DNA from 4 places in the Streptomyces sp. NPDC093071 genome. Region 2 is predicted to be linked to each of the others. Evidence: riboswitches for the same ligand, from Rfam matches in the RefSeq annotation. Region 2 holds a riboswitch; each other region holds the start of a gene.

Region 1 (3,373 bases), on a different contig from region 2:
AGGCCGGGATCGCCCGCGACTTCGGGAAGGCGGCGCGGGACGGCCTGGCCGCGGACAGCGACGAGGTGCAGGCGCTCGCGCGGCGCCAGGTCGCCTGGCTGTCGACCACCACGGCGCCGACCAAGGAGTACGTGATCGGCCTCGGCCGGATGTACGTCGACGACCCCCGCTTCACCAAGAACTACGACAGGTACGGCGAGGGCACCGCGATTCTCGTCCGGGACGCGATGGCGATCTACGCCGAACGCAACATGTAGCCCCGGCCCCCGGCCCCCCGGCACCCGCTCCCGGCCCCGGCCCCCCGGGCCCTCGCCCCTAGCCCCCTCAGCCACCCCCGACCCCCGCCCCGTCCACCAGTCGGCCGTGCGGAGTCGCCGTTCGCCCGGGTGGCGGCCACCCTGGAAGGGCGCGGTACGGGGCCGCGGCCGGGCGGACCGGGCAGGAGAGAACAGGTGGGGCACCCCCTAGGAGCGGTGGGCCGAGGAAGGCGGGGCGGTGAGGGCCGTCCCCCGTACAACCGTGCCCGCTGGTTCCTCCGGACGCTGCCGCCGCTGATCATCCTGGGCGGTGTCCTCTTCGACGTGTCGACCCCCGCCCCGTACACCGCCTCGCCGATGCTCGCCGCCGCCCCGCTGGTCGCCGCGCCCTTCTTCCCCCTGATCACGACGCTCCTCACCGGGATCGCCGCCGTCCTCGCCTCGGTCGGGCTCTACCTCTTCAGCGACGACGTCACCCGGGCCCCGGCCGTCGCCGAGACCCTCACCGTGTTCACCGTCTCCGTGCTCGCCCTGCTCATCAACCGGGTGGTGCGCCGCAGCGGCGAACGGCTCGCCTCGGCGCGGGTGATCGCGGAGACCGCGCAGAAGGCGGTGCTGCCGACGCCCGCCGAGCGGATCGGCGGGCTCCGGTGCGCGGCCCGCTACGAGGCGGCGCAGGCGGACGCGTTCATCGGCGGCGACCTCTTCGCCGTGCAGGACACCCCGTACGGGGTGCGGCTCGTGGTCGGGGACGTACGGGGCAAGGGCCTGGACGCGGTCGAGGCCGTGGCCGTCGTCATCGGCGCCTTCCGGGAGGCGGCCGAGCAGGAGCGGACCCTGGAGGGCGTGGCGCGGCGGCTCGAACGGGCGCTGGACCGGGAGGGCACCCGCCGGGACAGCCTCGACGCCGTCGAGGGGTTCACCACCGCCGTCCTGGCCGAGGTCCCGCGCTCCGACGGCAGCGGGACCTTCGACGGCTTCGTACGGGTGGTCAACCGGGGGCACCCGTCCCCGCTGATGCTGTACGGCGACGGGCGGGTCGAGACGGTCGACCCGAGCCGGCCGGCGCTGCCCCTCGGCATGGGGGACCTGGCGTCGTGGCCGGACCGCGCCGAGGCCCGGCCGTACCCGCCGGGCACGACGCTGCTCTTCTACACCGACGGCCTCTCGGAGGCGCGGGACGCGTGGGGCGTCTTCTACGACCCGGCGGAGCGGCTGGCCGGGCGGATCTTCCCCGGTCCCGAGGAGGTGCTCGACGCGCTCGTGGACGACGTACGGCTCCACACGGGCGGCGGGGCGACGGACGACATGGCGCTGCTCGCACTGAGCCGCCCGGCGGCGGGGCAGCCCGAGCGGCGCCGGACGATGCCGGTGGTGCCGCCCGGCGGACCCCGTCACCGGCCGTCGGGCGGGCTCCGTCACCGGCTCCCCGGAGGATTCGGTCGGCGGCCGTCCGACGGCCCCGGTCACCAGGGGTAGTCGAGAGGTCTCCCTCCGATAACAATTGATGAACCGTCAGATTGCGGGGGTTTTGCGGCTCCGGGATCCGGCCTTGCTGAAGGGGGGTCAAGTCGGACCAATCCCTACCAATTCAATGAATGATCAAGGGGGACGGCTTGGAATCGGGACCCCCTGTCTATTAACGTTCGATAACGCAGCGCGGTCGTCCCAGCCGTCGCAAGAGACGGCACCGTGCGCACGCGCCGAATCCCGCAAGGGAACCGGGGAACCACCATTTGGGGTGAATCGAGCCCTTCGCACCCGTGCGACCGGGCCCGTAGGAGACCTTCCTGCTCCGAACCCGTCAGCTAACCCGGTAGGCGAGAAGGAAGGAAAGGAGCGCGCCTCCGTGGCGTCCAACACCCCTGCCCCCGAAGCCCCGTTCGATGCCTTCGGCGGCGGTGCGGCCCCCTCCGCCCCGGACACCGAGTGGAACCCCACCGAGGATTCCCTCCGCGCCCAGAACCGCTCCGGCGGCCGGCACCGGGTCGTCAAGCAGCGCTCCAACTTCGCCCGCTCCTCCACCGTCCTCGGCGTCGGCGTCATCGCGGCCGTCGGCGCGGGCGGCCTCGCCACCGCGCAGGAGAAGCCCCCGGTCGCGATATCGCTCCCGGACCTCCCCGACCTCAACCTGCCCGACGCCCACGACCTCCCCGGCGTCGGCGCGCTCCTGCCCGCGCAGGAAGAGCGGGAGACGGTCCCCGCGGACCGCGCCAACCCGAACCCGCTGACCTCCGCCACGTACACCACCGAGGCCGAGGACCGGGCCTCGCGGTCCGGGCAGGTCACGCGCGCGAGCCTGTCGACCGTGGACGCCCCGAGCACCGCCGACGCGGGCGAGGCCCTGCGCGCCCGCATCCTCCAGCAGGCCGAGCAGCAGCAGGCCTCCGCCGACGCCGCCGAGAAGGCCGCGGCGGAGAAGGCGGCCGCCGAGAAGGCCGCCGCCGAGGCGCAGGCCAAGGCCGACGCCGCCGAGAAGGCCGCGGCCGAGGCCAAGGCGAAGGCCGAAGCGGAGGCCAAGGCCAAGGCGGAGGCGGAAGCCAGGGCGAAGGCCGAGGCCGAGCGCCTCGCCAAGCTCGCCGCGAGCTACTCGATGCCCCTCTCCTCGTACTCCCTCACCGCCACCTACATGCAGTCCGGCTCGATGTGGTCCTCCGGCTACCACACGGGCCTCGACTTCGCCGCCCCCACCGGCACCCCGCTCAAGGCGGTCCACGGCGCCACGGTCAAGTCGGCGGGCTGGTCCGGCTCCTACGGCTACCGGATCGTCCTGGAGCTGGAGGACGGCACCGAGGTCTGGTACTGCCACCTCTCCTCCATGACGGTCTCCGCGGGCCAGACCGTGGGCACCGGCGAGACGATCGGCCGCGTCGGCGCCACCGGCAACGTCTCCGGCGCCCACCTCCACCTGGAGGTCCACCCCGGCGGCGGCGACGGCGTCGACCCGGCGGCCTGGCTGCGCTCCAAGGGCCTGACCGTCTGATCCCTTCCGCGCCCGCGCGGAATGCTCCATCCGCGCGGAATACGCCCGGCGGCGGGGACCGTTGTCCACCCCATGACTTCTCTCCGTACGCTGGGCACGTCCGATCTGCACGTCTTCCCGCTGGCCCTCGGCG
Region 2 (3,373 bases):
CCGGAGGCTTGCGCGAGCGTCTCGTGGAACCAGCCGCCGAGCGAGCGCAGGTCCTCGCCCTGGCCGCGCCTGGCCCGCTCCTGGCCCAGCCTGACCAGGCCGCGCAGCACCTTGAGGTGGGCGTCGGTGCGCCGCTGCGCGGCCCGCGCGGCCCCCAGCGGTTCGAGCAGGGCCCGCATGTCGAGCAGGTCGGCCGCCTCCTGCTCGGTGGGCTCGGCGACGTGCGCGCCCGCGTGGCGGCGGGTGAGGACGAAGCCCTCGGACTCCAGGGTGCGCAGCGCCTCGCGGACCGGGACGCGGGAGACCCCGTACCGGCGGGCGAGCTGCTCCTCGGTCAGCCGGCTGCCCCGCTCGAAGACGCCGGAGACGATGTCGTCCCGGATCGCCGTGCATACCGAGTGCGCGGGAATGCGCATGTGTCCGACCTCCGCCTTGGTCCGCGCGAGACAATTCGAGCGGCGCCTGTTCTGCGCCTGATCCGCGACTCTATTGCAGCACACCGGAATTTCCGATGCCCCCATGGAATCCATGACCGCATTTTGGCCGACGAAAAGCCCCGGCTCAGTACGAGCCGGGGCTTTTGCGACGCGGAGGGCCCCCGGTGGTCAGGGGCGCGCGGGACGCCGGGTCAGACGGCGACGCCGCGGGCGCGGAGGTAGGAGACCGGGTTGATGTCCGAGCCGTAGTCGGCGCTCGTACGGGCCTCGAAGTGGAGGTGCGGGCCGGTCGAGTTGCCGGTCGAGCCCGAGACGCCGATCTGCTGGCCCGGCTCGACGGTCTGGCCGACGTACACCCCGATGGAGGAGAGGTGACCGTACTGGGTGTACGTGCCGTCGTTCATCCGGATCACGATGTTGTTGCCGTACGCGCCGCCCCAGCCGGCCTCGACGACGGTGCCGGAGCCGACGGAGACGACCCGGCTGCCGTAGGCGGCGTGGAAGTCGACGCCGGAGTGGCTGCCGGAGGACCAGAGCGAGCCGCCGGTCTGGTAGCCGGTGGAGACGTACGAGCCGGCGACGGGGAGCTGGAAGGAGTTCAGGCGGCGGCGCTCGGCCTCGCGGGCGGCGCGGGCCCGCTCCTCGCGGATCTCCTTGGCGCGGGCCTCGGCCTTGCGCTTCGCCTCGGCCTTGGCCTTCTCCTCGACGACGGCCTCGAAGGCCTGCCGGTCCTGGGCGTCGGCCTGGGCGTTGAGCCGGTCGACGAGGGAGTCCTCGGTGATCACCTGGGTGAGACCGGTGTCCTCGGGGGAGCGGTTGTCCGTGTCGGCGGCGAGCGCCGGGGAGGCCAGGGTTCCGATGACGCCGGTGGTGGCGAGCGTCGCCACGCCGGCGATGCCCGCGCCGCGGCGCGCCATCCGGCTCGACCCACGATGCTTCCCGGTGGCACGGGTGAACGCCATGAAGACGTTGTTCCTTTCCTTCCTTCTCGCCTACCGGGTTAGCTGACGGGTTCGGAGCAGGAAGGTCTCCTACGGGCCCCTCCGTACGGGACGAAGGCGTCCGATTCACCCCAGGGACTGCGTGCGGGTCCCCGGCTCCCCAGGCTCGCGCCTGACGGGGACTCGGCGATGACTGTCCGGTGCCGCGGGCGCGGCGGGTGCAACTGGCGAACAGCCGGACCGACGCTATGCGGAGCCCCAGTCGATCACCAACCGAACACGGCCTTTTGTAAGACATGCCACAGGGCAGATGATCACCCTTGCCGTCAATACGGACAATTCATCCGGTGGTTCACCGGTCGGCCCGCCGGGGCCCCTCTCCTCCGGGTGCGCGGAGGACCCCGACGTGACGGCTCGTCGGGGTCCTCCTTCCGCCCCGGCCGGTGGCGGTGGGCCTCCGGCCGGACGGGGTCGATCAGCCGCTGACGACGGTGACTTCACCGATCCCGAGCGCCCGCACCGGCTCCGCGATCCGCGCCGCGTCGCCCACCAGGACCGTGACGAGCCGGTCCACCGGGAAGGCGCTGACCACGGCCGCGGTCGCCTCGACGGTGCCGGTCTCGGCCAGGCGCGCGTACAGCTGGGCCTGGAAGTCGTCCGGGAGGTGCTGCTCGACCTGGTCGGCGAGCGTCCCGGCGACGGAGGCGGCCGTCTCGTACTTGAGCGGCGCCACCCCCACCAGGTTCTGCACGGCCGTCTCCCGCTCGGCGTCCGTGAGCCCCTCGGCGGCCAGGGTGCGCAGCACCTTCCAGAGGTCGTCCAGGGCCGGGCCCGTGTTGGGGGTGTCGACGGAGCCGCTGATGGCGAGCATCGCGGCGCCGTTCCCCTCGGCGTCCGAGCGGAGCACCTGCCCGAAGGCCCGCACTCCGTACGTGTAGCCCTTCTCCTCGCGCAGGACCCGGTCCAGGCGCGAGGTCAGGGTCCCGCCGAGGCAGTACGTGCCGAGGACCTGGGCCGGCCAGACGCGGGCGTGCCGGTCGGGGCCGATCCGGCCGATGAGCAGCTGGGTCTGGACGGCGCCGGGGCGGTCCACGATCACGACCCGGCCGGTGTCGTCGGCGGTGATCGGCGGCATCGGCAGCGGCTCGCCGGGCTCGCCGGTCCAGGCGCCGAGCGTCTCCGCGAGGACCTTCTCCAGGTCGACCCCGGTCAGGTCGCCGACGACCACGGCGGTGGCCGTGGCGGGCCGCACGTGCGCCTCGTAGAAGGCGCGGACCGCGGCGGCGTCGATCGCCCCGACGGTCTCCTCGGTGCCCTGGCGCGGCCGGGACATCCGGGAGTCGGCCGGGAACAGCTCCTTGGAGAGCTGCTTGGCGGCGCGCCGGGCCGGGCTGGCCGTCTCGTGCGGGATCTCGTCCAGGCGGTTGCGCACCAGGCGCTCGACCTCGGTGTCCAGGAACGCCGGGGCGATCAGGGCCTCGGAGAGCAGTCCGAGCGCCTTGGGCAGCCGGGAGACCGGGACCTCCAGGGAGACCCGTACGCCCGGGTGGTCGGCGTGCGCGTCGAGGGTGGCGCCGCAGCGCTCCAGCTCGGCCGCGAACTCCTCGGCGCCGTGCCGGTCGGTGCCCTCGGAGAGGGCGCGGGCCATGATGGTGGCCACGCCGTCGAGACCGGCGGGCTCGGCGTCCAGCGGGGCCGGCAGGAAGACCTCCACGGCCACGACCTGCTGGCCGGGGCGGTGACTGGTGAGGACGGTCAGGCCGTTCTCCAGGGTGCCGCGGTCGGGGGCCGGGAAGGCCCAGGGGCGGGCGGTGCCCGGCGCCGGCTGCGGGTGGAAGTCCATGCTCGTCAAAGACGCGGCAGTGTCGGTCACCGGTCCGCCCCCTCTTCCTCGTCGCTCTCGCTCTGTTCGGTGGCCACCGGCTCGTAGACCAGGACCGCGCGGTTGTCCGGGCGCAGCCGGGCCGCGGCGGCCTCCCGGACCTCCTCGGCGGT
Region 3 (3,373 bases), on a different contig from region 2:
CGACCTGCTGAGCGAGGCCGAGGCGGCCGACCGGGCGCACGTCTTCGACACCCCGCTCCTCGCGGATCGGCTCGCCGGGGCCACGGAACGGCTGGCCGAGCGGCCCGACGTCGCGGGGCTCCCGCTCGGCTACTTCGGCGCGAGTACGGGAGCGGCGGCCGCGCTGTGGGCGGCGGGCGACCCCGCGTCCCTCGTCGCCGCCGTCGTCTCGCGCGGCGGCAGGCCGGACCTCGCGGCCGACCGCCTGGCCGGGGTGCGGGCCCCGACCCTCCTGGTGGTGGGCGGCGACGACCCGCTGGTCCTGGACCTCAACCGGCGGGCCGGGGCGCTGCTGCGCTGCGAGAACCGGCTGGCCGTGGTGGAGGGGGCCACCCACCTCTTCGAGGAGCCCGGTGCCCTGGAGGAGGTGGCGGAGCTCGCCACCTCCTGGTTCACCGGACACTTCCGGCGTCAGGGCACCGGTGCGCCCCGTTGACGACGGTCAGTACGCCCCGTTGACGTTGTCGATGGAGCCGTAGCGGTCGGCCGCGTAGTTGCAGGCGGCGGTGATGTTGGCGACCGGGTCGTACAGGTCCATCGACGTGCCGGGCACGTGGTAGGCCAGGAAGGTCGGCTCGATGACCTGGAGGAGGCCCTTCGAGGGGGTGCCGTTGACGGCGTTGATGTCCCAGTTGTTGATGGCCTGCGGGTTTCCGGAGGACTCGCGCATGATGTTGCGGTGGATGCCCTCGTAGGAACCGGGGATGCCGTGCTGGGCCATGATGTCCAGCGACTGCCGGATCCAGCCGTCGAGGTTGTCGGCGTACTGGGTGGCGGCGACCGGAGCGGCGGCCGGAGCGGCGGCAGCGGCCGGGGCGGCGGCGGAGGCTCCCGTGGCGCTGCCGGTGGACGGGGCGGTCGCGCGGCGCTCGGAGCGGCTCGCCCGGTCGGTCGTGCTGGACTTCTCCGCCTTCGCGGTGACCTTGCGCTCGGCCTTTCGCTCCGCCTTCTCCTGCGTCTTCGCCTGAGAGGGGACGGCCTTGGCGGAACCCCGATGAATCGTCAGTTCCAGACCGGGGTGGATGAGTGACGGATTGTCACCCACGGCGCTCTGGTTGGCGCGGTAAAGGCTCTTCCAGCCTCCCTGAATTCCCTTCTTGTGGGCGATCAGGGAAAGCGAGTCACCGCTCACGACGGTGTAGGTGCGCGCGGTCGCCGGGGCGGCCGGGGCCTTGGCGGCGACCGGGGCGGCGGGGGCGGCGAAGGTCTTGGCGGCGATCTCCGGGGCGCCGGCGGCGGGCGCGGCGCCGGCCGTGGCGGGGGCGATCAGGGGCAGGGACAGCGCGGCTCCACCGGTGCCGACCAGTGCGAGACCACGGGAGACGCGGCTGCGGCGGGGGCGGCGGTGCTTACCGTGTGCAGGCATGACGGATTCCTCTCCGGCGCCTACGAGGTGAGCTGTCGGGTTCGGACGGGAGATGTCCGGCCGCGCGCACGCGGCTGCACCCCGAGCCGTTCCGGATCACCGGACCGGCGTATTCGTGGGTCCCCCGCTCCTGCCGTCGGGTGAAAAGGGAGGTTTCCGAGCGGTGGCAGGATTAGGCGTTCCGCTCGAATGGGGGTGACCGTAGGCCAGTAATGCGGCGAATAACAAGAGGATCAGAGCGGCGGCACGGGTAAAAGGATCACCGAATTCGGGGAATTCAAGATCGGTCGGCCCGGAAAGGCGCCGAACTTCCTTGTGCGGTACGGGGCGGGAGAGGTCGGCGCCGTGCGGCGGGCCGTGCGGAGTGAGTCGCGTCACCCGGTGGGTTATGTCCGAATATGCGATGTAATTCCATTGATGGGTAAATAGGGCGAAAAACTGTCGAGTGGGGTTTTCGGGGTCGATGGGTCGTCTTGGGTGGCATCCGGTGCCACTCAAGGGCAAAGCGCGCAAAGCCGACATTCCTGTCGAAGGATGGAGTGCCCGACCCAGGAGCCGCCCGATGCCCCCCGCCGCCCCCCAGCTCACCCCCGACACCCTCGACCGCGAGGCCGCCGCCCTCTACGAGAGCGCCGTCTGGCAGCGGATCGTCACCGACTGGACCGCCCCGGAACCGCTCGCACCCGCCCCGGAACCGCTCGCACTCGCCCCCGAACCGCTCGCGCTAGCCCCCGGGTCGCCTGCGCCCGCCCCGCAGCCCCTCGCGCCCGCCCCCGGGTCGCCGTCGCCGGGGGAGGGGCGGGACTGGCGGGACCTGCTGAGCGTGCCCGTGGACCGGCTCGTAGCCGAGGCGCTCGACGCGCTCCCGGCGCCGGCCCCCGTCGAGCGCCGCCTCCCCGGCCGGATCGGAGCCGTACTGCCGGACCGCCTGCACGCCTGGCGCCGCATCGGCGGGGTCGAGCTGCGCCCCTCGGTCCACCTCGGCTACGCGCGTCTGGTGCTGACCGAGTGGGGCTGGCAGAACGCCCCGTACAAGCTGCGCGACAGGCGCGGGGCCCGCTGTGTCTGCGGGGCGCTCCTCGCCGCCCACCGCCTCGGCTACGGCGGTGCGGACACCATGAACGAGGCGGCCGCCTGGATCATGACCGAGCTGCGGTCGCGGGGATGGCGGGACCTCATCGGCCCCTGGAACCGGGCCCCGGGGCGCACGGCCGGCGACGCGCTCGCCCTCCTCGACGCCACGGCCCGCCGCGCCGCGCACGCAGGCCGCTGACGCCCGGGGCCCGGGACACGGGGAAACCGCGCCCGGGCCGCCGGACTCAGCCGCTGACGCTCGGCGCCCCGGTCTCGATGTGGCCGGTGTACCGGCGCGACCAGGTCCCGTCGACGCCGGTGGTGATCGTGAAGTCGTACCAGCCCCGGTGGTACGCGACGGCGTTGAAGAAGTCCTCGGTGGCGGAGCCCGCCGGCACCGTGTACGTCCACGGCCCGTCCGTCCGGTAGGCATTGGAGCGGATCGTGAAGGTGACGGGCCCGGCGGAGGCGTTGGTCATCCTGAGCCAGAGGGCCGTCTTCCCGGTCCCCGGCTCGGTCGCGAACCGGGCCGCCACTTCGACGTCCTTGCCCGCCTTGGAGGCGTCGCCGATGAACCGGCGCAGGAACCGGTTGGGTCCCATCATCGAGATGTCGTACTTCCCGGACCCCGAGCCCGTGCCGATGTTGAAGAAGTCGGAGGCCGTGCCCCCGGGGTCCACGGTGTACTGCCAGGCGGCCGTGTCGCGGTGCTGGTGCGGGTGGATCGAGAAGTGCGCGGCCCGCCTGGCCTCCGTCCCCCGGTTCGTCATCGAGAACCAGGCCAGGATCTTGCCGCCGGAGCCGAACTCGAAGCGGTCCAGGTTGCCGTTCACCTGGTACGGCAGGGCGCGTGCCGGCCGGGTGCCCGGTTCCTGCGCGGGCAGGGCGTTGTTC
Region 4 (3,373 bases), 730 kb from region 2:
GAGCGGATCCCCGCCGCGCCGCCCGCTACAGGGGCATGAGGTCCCCGAGGGGCATCAGGTCGGGGCGCTTGGCCTCGACGTGGTCCCCGGAGCTCTCGCCGCGCAGCCGGCGCCCGATCCAGGGGACGAGGTACTCCCGCGCCCACTGGATGTTGTCGCGGCGGACCTCCAGGGAGCCGCGCGGCGGGACCGGCGGCCACGCCTGGTCGGGGTCGGCGGGCACCGGCAGGCCGAGGACCTGGGCGGCGCGCAGGGCGACCCGGGTGTGTCCCTCGGGCGAGAGGTGCAGCCGGTCGCCGTCCCAGGCCCGCCGGTCCTGGACGGACTTCAGCGACCACAGGTCGAGGACCGGGCAGCCGTGGCGGTCCGCGATGGCCCGGACGTGCGCGGTGTAGGTGGCGATCTTGCCGCGCAGGTGCCGGAGCACGGGGACGTCGCGGGTGTCGAAGCCGGTGGTCACCATGACGGTCCCGACGGCGGAGGTGAGTTCGGCGACGGCGCGCTCGAAGCGCTCGGCGACGTCGTCCGGGTCGGTGCCGGGACGGATGATGTCGTTGCCGCCCGCGCAGAAGGTCACCAGGTCGGGGGCGAGTTCCTTCGCCCGGGGGACCTGTTCCGCCACGATCTGGTCGAGGAGGCGCCCGCGTACGGCCAGGTTGGCGTAGCGGAAGGCGTCGTGCTCCGGCAGCTGGTCGGCGAGCAGGACCGCGAAGCGGTCCGCCCAGCCGACGTACGTCCCGTCGGGGCCGGGGTCTCCGACGCCCTCGGTGAAGCTGTCACCGATCGCCGCGTACGACCCGAATGCGTTCTTGTCTCTTGATCTCGAATCGTCTGCCACGGGGGCACATCCTTCCCTTTCGCGTGTGACCTACGCGACCGTAAGGAGGGGTTGACGACGGGTGACATATGCCACCGATAAAGATTCGCCCAAGTCGGAATAGGCCGACGGCCCGGCACGGAATGTGCCGGGCCGTCGGAAAGGGTGTCCCCTGCGGTGCGTCAGACGGAGACGCCGTGCTGGCGCAGGTAGGCCAGCGGGTCGACGTCCGAGCCGTAGTTCGGCGTGGTGCGGATCTCGAAGTGCAGGTGCGGGCCGGTGGAGTTGCCGGTGGAACCGGAGAGGCCGATCTGCTGCCCGCCGCTGACGCTCTGCCCGGCCGAGACCGAGAGGGAGGAGAGGTGGGCGTACTGCGAGTAGTTGCCGTCCGCGTGCTGGATGACGACCTCGTTGCCGTACGAGCCGCTCCAGCCGGCGGAGACGACCGTGCCGGCGCCGACGGCGCGGACGGTGGTGCCGGAGGAGGCGATGAAGTCGACGCCGGTGTGGTAGCCGGAGGACCACATGGAGCCGGAGGCGCGGTACGGGGTGGAGAAGCCGCCGGTGACGGGGGCGACCCAGCCGGACGAGGAGGCGGTGGAGCCGGTGGAGCTCTCGGCGGCCTTCGGGGCGGCGGTGGTGGCCGGAGCGGCGGCGCGGCGGCTCTCGCCGCGGGAGGCGCGGGGGGCGTCATCGCCGTTCTTGCCGGACTCCTGGGCGCCGGGCGCGCTCTTCGGGCCGGCGGGGGCGGAGCCCTTGGCACCGATGGTGAGCTTCATGCCGGGCAGGATGAGGGAGGGGTCCGCGCCGATGGTCCGGCGGTTGTCCTCGTACACCTTCTGCCAGCCGCCCTCCAGGTGGTGGTCGGCGGCGATCTTCGACAGGTAGTCGCCGGGGACGACGGAGTACGTCCGGGGGCCGGTCGTCGCGGCGGGCTTCGCCGGGGCGGCCTTCGCCGCGACGGCGTGCGCGGTGACGGCGGACTGGACGGAGGCGGTGGCCGGGGCGGCCTGCTCGGCGGCGTGGGCCCCGGTGGCGCCGAGGAGCGGGAGGGCGACGACGGCGCCTCCCGTACCGGCGGCGGCGAATCCGCGGGTGAGGGGGTTGCTCTTGGGACGGCGGTGCTTACCCTTCGCGGGCATGGCGAATCCTCTCCGGCGCCTGCGAGGTGAGCTGTCGGGTTCGGACTGGAGATGTCCGGCCGCGCTCTCGCGCGGCTTCACCCCGAGCCGTCCTGCATCGCGGGACCGGCGTACTTCCTGGGTCCCCCGCTCCTGCCACGCATGGGATGGGTGGAATTCCGGGCGGTGGCAGGATTAGGCGGTCCGTCCGGATTGACCGTGACGCTAGACGAGCGGGGTCGGCGCGAACAAGCCGCTGTTTTGTCCCGGCATTCCGCCCTAGATCGTTCCCCCGGGATTCCGGTCACCCTCCGTGGATGACGGTCCTTCGACTCCCTTTTCCCGTAAGGGGATTGCGGCGGACCTCCGGCCACGATCCGTCACTTCTATGACCCTGCTCACGCGCCGAAACCCATCTCATCCGTAAACAGGGCGCGTTATATCCAACGTGCCAATTCGGACAGATTGCCCATTCCCGTCCGAGGGGATGCGCCGGGTCCTTCCCGTCTGGATGATTGCCCCAGGAACCGATTTCTCGTCGGGCACCCGAACGCCGACTCTCCAGGAGCATCCGTGACGCAGCAGCTGCCGCAGGTCCCGCCCATCGAAGCCGCCGAGCCCGAGCTGGCGGAGGTCCGCAACTTCCGGGACGTGGGCGGCCTGCCGACGACGGACGGGCGGGCGGTCCGCCCCGGCCGGCTCTTCCGCAGCGGCCACCTCGCCCACGCGACCGAGAGCGACGCCGCCTTCCTCGCCGGCCTCGGGCTGCACACGGTCTTCGACTTCCGCAACGAGGCCGACCGGCGGATCGAGGGCCCGGACGTCGAGCTGCCCGGCGTACGGAACGTGAACATACCCCTCAACGACCCGGCCGACGGCAAGGAGTTCTGGAAGCTGGTGCGCGACGGCAACACCGCGCAGCTGCGGGAGATCCTCGGCGAGGGCAAGGCCGCGGCCCGAATGTCCGATTCGTACCGGCGGATGGTGGTCGAGCGGACGGCGGAGCACAGCCGGATCCTGCACTCCATGGCGGAGGAGAGCGTCCCGGCCCTGATGCACTGCGCGGCGGGCAAGGACCGGGCCGGGCTCGCCGTCGCGATCACCCTGCTCGCCGTCGGGGTCGAGCGGACGGCGATCGAGGCGGACTACGTGAAGTCGAACGAGCCGCACCGCCGCTACAAGGTGCGCCGCAGCTCCACCGCCCCGGACGCCATGGGGCCCGAGGTGATGGAGCTGCTGAGCCCGCTCTTCGACGCACGGGCGGAGTACCTGCTGGCGGCCTTCGAGACGATCGAGACGACCTGGGGCTCGGTGGACGCCTACTTCTCCGGGGGTCTGAAGCTGTCCCCGGAGACCCGCGAGCGGCTGCGGGAGCGCCTGGTCACCGAGGCGTAGGAGGCGCGACGCCTCCCGGGGTCCTACTTGGCGCCCATCG

Evidence for each region. Region 2 has a riboswitch for cyclic di-AMP ahead of ACIQD7_RS05055 (M23 family metallopeptidase). Riboswitches for the same ligand answer to the same signal wherever they lie in the genome.
Region 1: it holds a riboswitch for cyclic di-AMP, as region 2 does, so the genes downstream of both, ACIQD7_RS20835 (M23 family metallopeptidase) here and ACIQD7_RS05055 (M23 family metallopeptidase) in region 2, are expected to answer to the same signal.
Region 3: it holds a riboswitch for cyclic di-AMP, as region 2 does, so the genes downstream of both, ACIQD7_RS25610 (transglycosylase SLT domain-containing protein) here and ACIQD7_RS05055 (M23 family metallopeptidase) in region 2, are expected to answer to the same signal.
Region 4: it holds a riboswitch for cyclic di-AMP, as region 2 does, so the genes downstream of both, ACIQD7_RS01915 (peptidoglycan DD-metalloendopeptidase family protein) here and ACIQD7_RS05055 (M23 family metallopeptidase) in region 2, are expected to answer to the same signal.

The regions. Positions count from the first base shown of each region.
Region 1 covers NZ_JBIVPH010000005.1:22,100-25,472, reverse strand. The annotation lists gene ACIQD7_RS20845 (MerR family transcriptional regulator) at 1-257, shown strand, start outside; gene ACIQD7_RS20840 (PP2C family protein-serine/threonine phosphatase) at 453-1,736, shown strand; cyclic di-AMP (ydaO/yuaA leader) riboswitch at 1,949-2,095, shown strand; gene ACIQD7_RS20835 (M23 family metallopeptidase) at 2,107-3,240, shown strand; gene ACIQD7_RS20830 (aldo/keto reductase) at 3,313-3,373, shown strand, end outside.
Region 2 covers NZ_JBIVPH010000001.1:1,205,435-1,208,807, forward strand. The annotation lists gene ACIQD7_RS05050 (GntR family transcriptional regulator) at 1-416, opposite strand, end outside; gene ACIQD7_RS05055 (M23 family metallopeptidase) at 629-1,399, opposite strand; cyclic di-AMP (ydaO/yuaA leader) riboswitch at 1,412-1,577, opposite strand; gene ACIQD7_RS05060 (M16 family metallopeptidase) at 1,854-3,221, opposite strand; gene ACIQD7_RS05065 (M16 family metallopeptidase) at 3,248-3,373, opposite strand, start outside.
Region 3 covers NZ_JBIVPH010000007.1:238,294-241,666, forward strand. The annotation lists gene ACIQD7_RS25605 (phosphoribosyltransferase family protein) at 1-475, shown strand, start outside; gene ACIQD7_RS25610 (transglycosylase SLT domain-containing protein) at 482-1,405, opposite strand; cyclic di-AMP (ydaO/yuaA leader) riboswitch at 1,410-1,594, opposite strand; gene ACIQD7_RS25615 (hypothetical protein) at 1,968-2,678, shown strand; gene ACIQD7_RS25620 (phosphocholine-specific phospholipase C) at 2,725-3,373, opposite strand, start outside.
Region 4 covers NZ_JBIVPH010000001.1:476,416-479,788, forward strand. The annotation lists gene ACIQD7_RS01905 (STM4011 family radical SAM protein) at 1-39, shown strand, start outside; gene ACIQD7_RS01910 (SGNH/GDSL hydrolase family protein) at 26-838, opposite strand; gene ACIQD7_RS01915 (peptidoglycan DD-metalloendopeptidase family protein) at 1,000-1,959, opposite strand; cyclic di-AMP (ydaO/yuaA leader) riboswitch at 1,963-2,122, opposite strand; gene ACIQD7_RS01920 (tyrosine-protein phosphatase) at 2,512-3,333, shown strand; gene ACIQD7_RS01925 (DUF6126 family protein) at 3,357-3,373, opposite strand, start outside.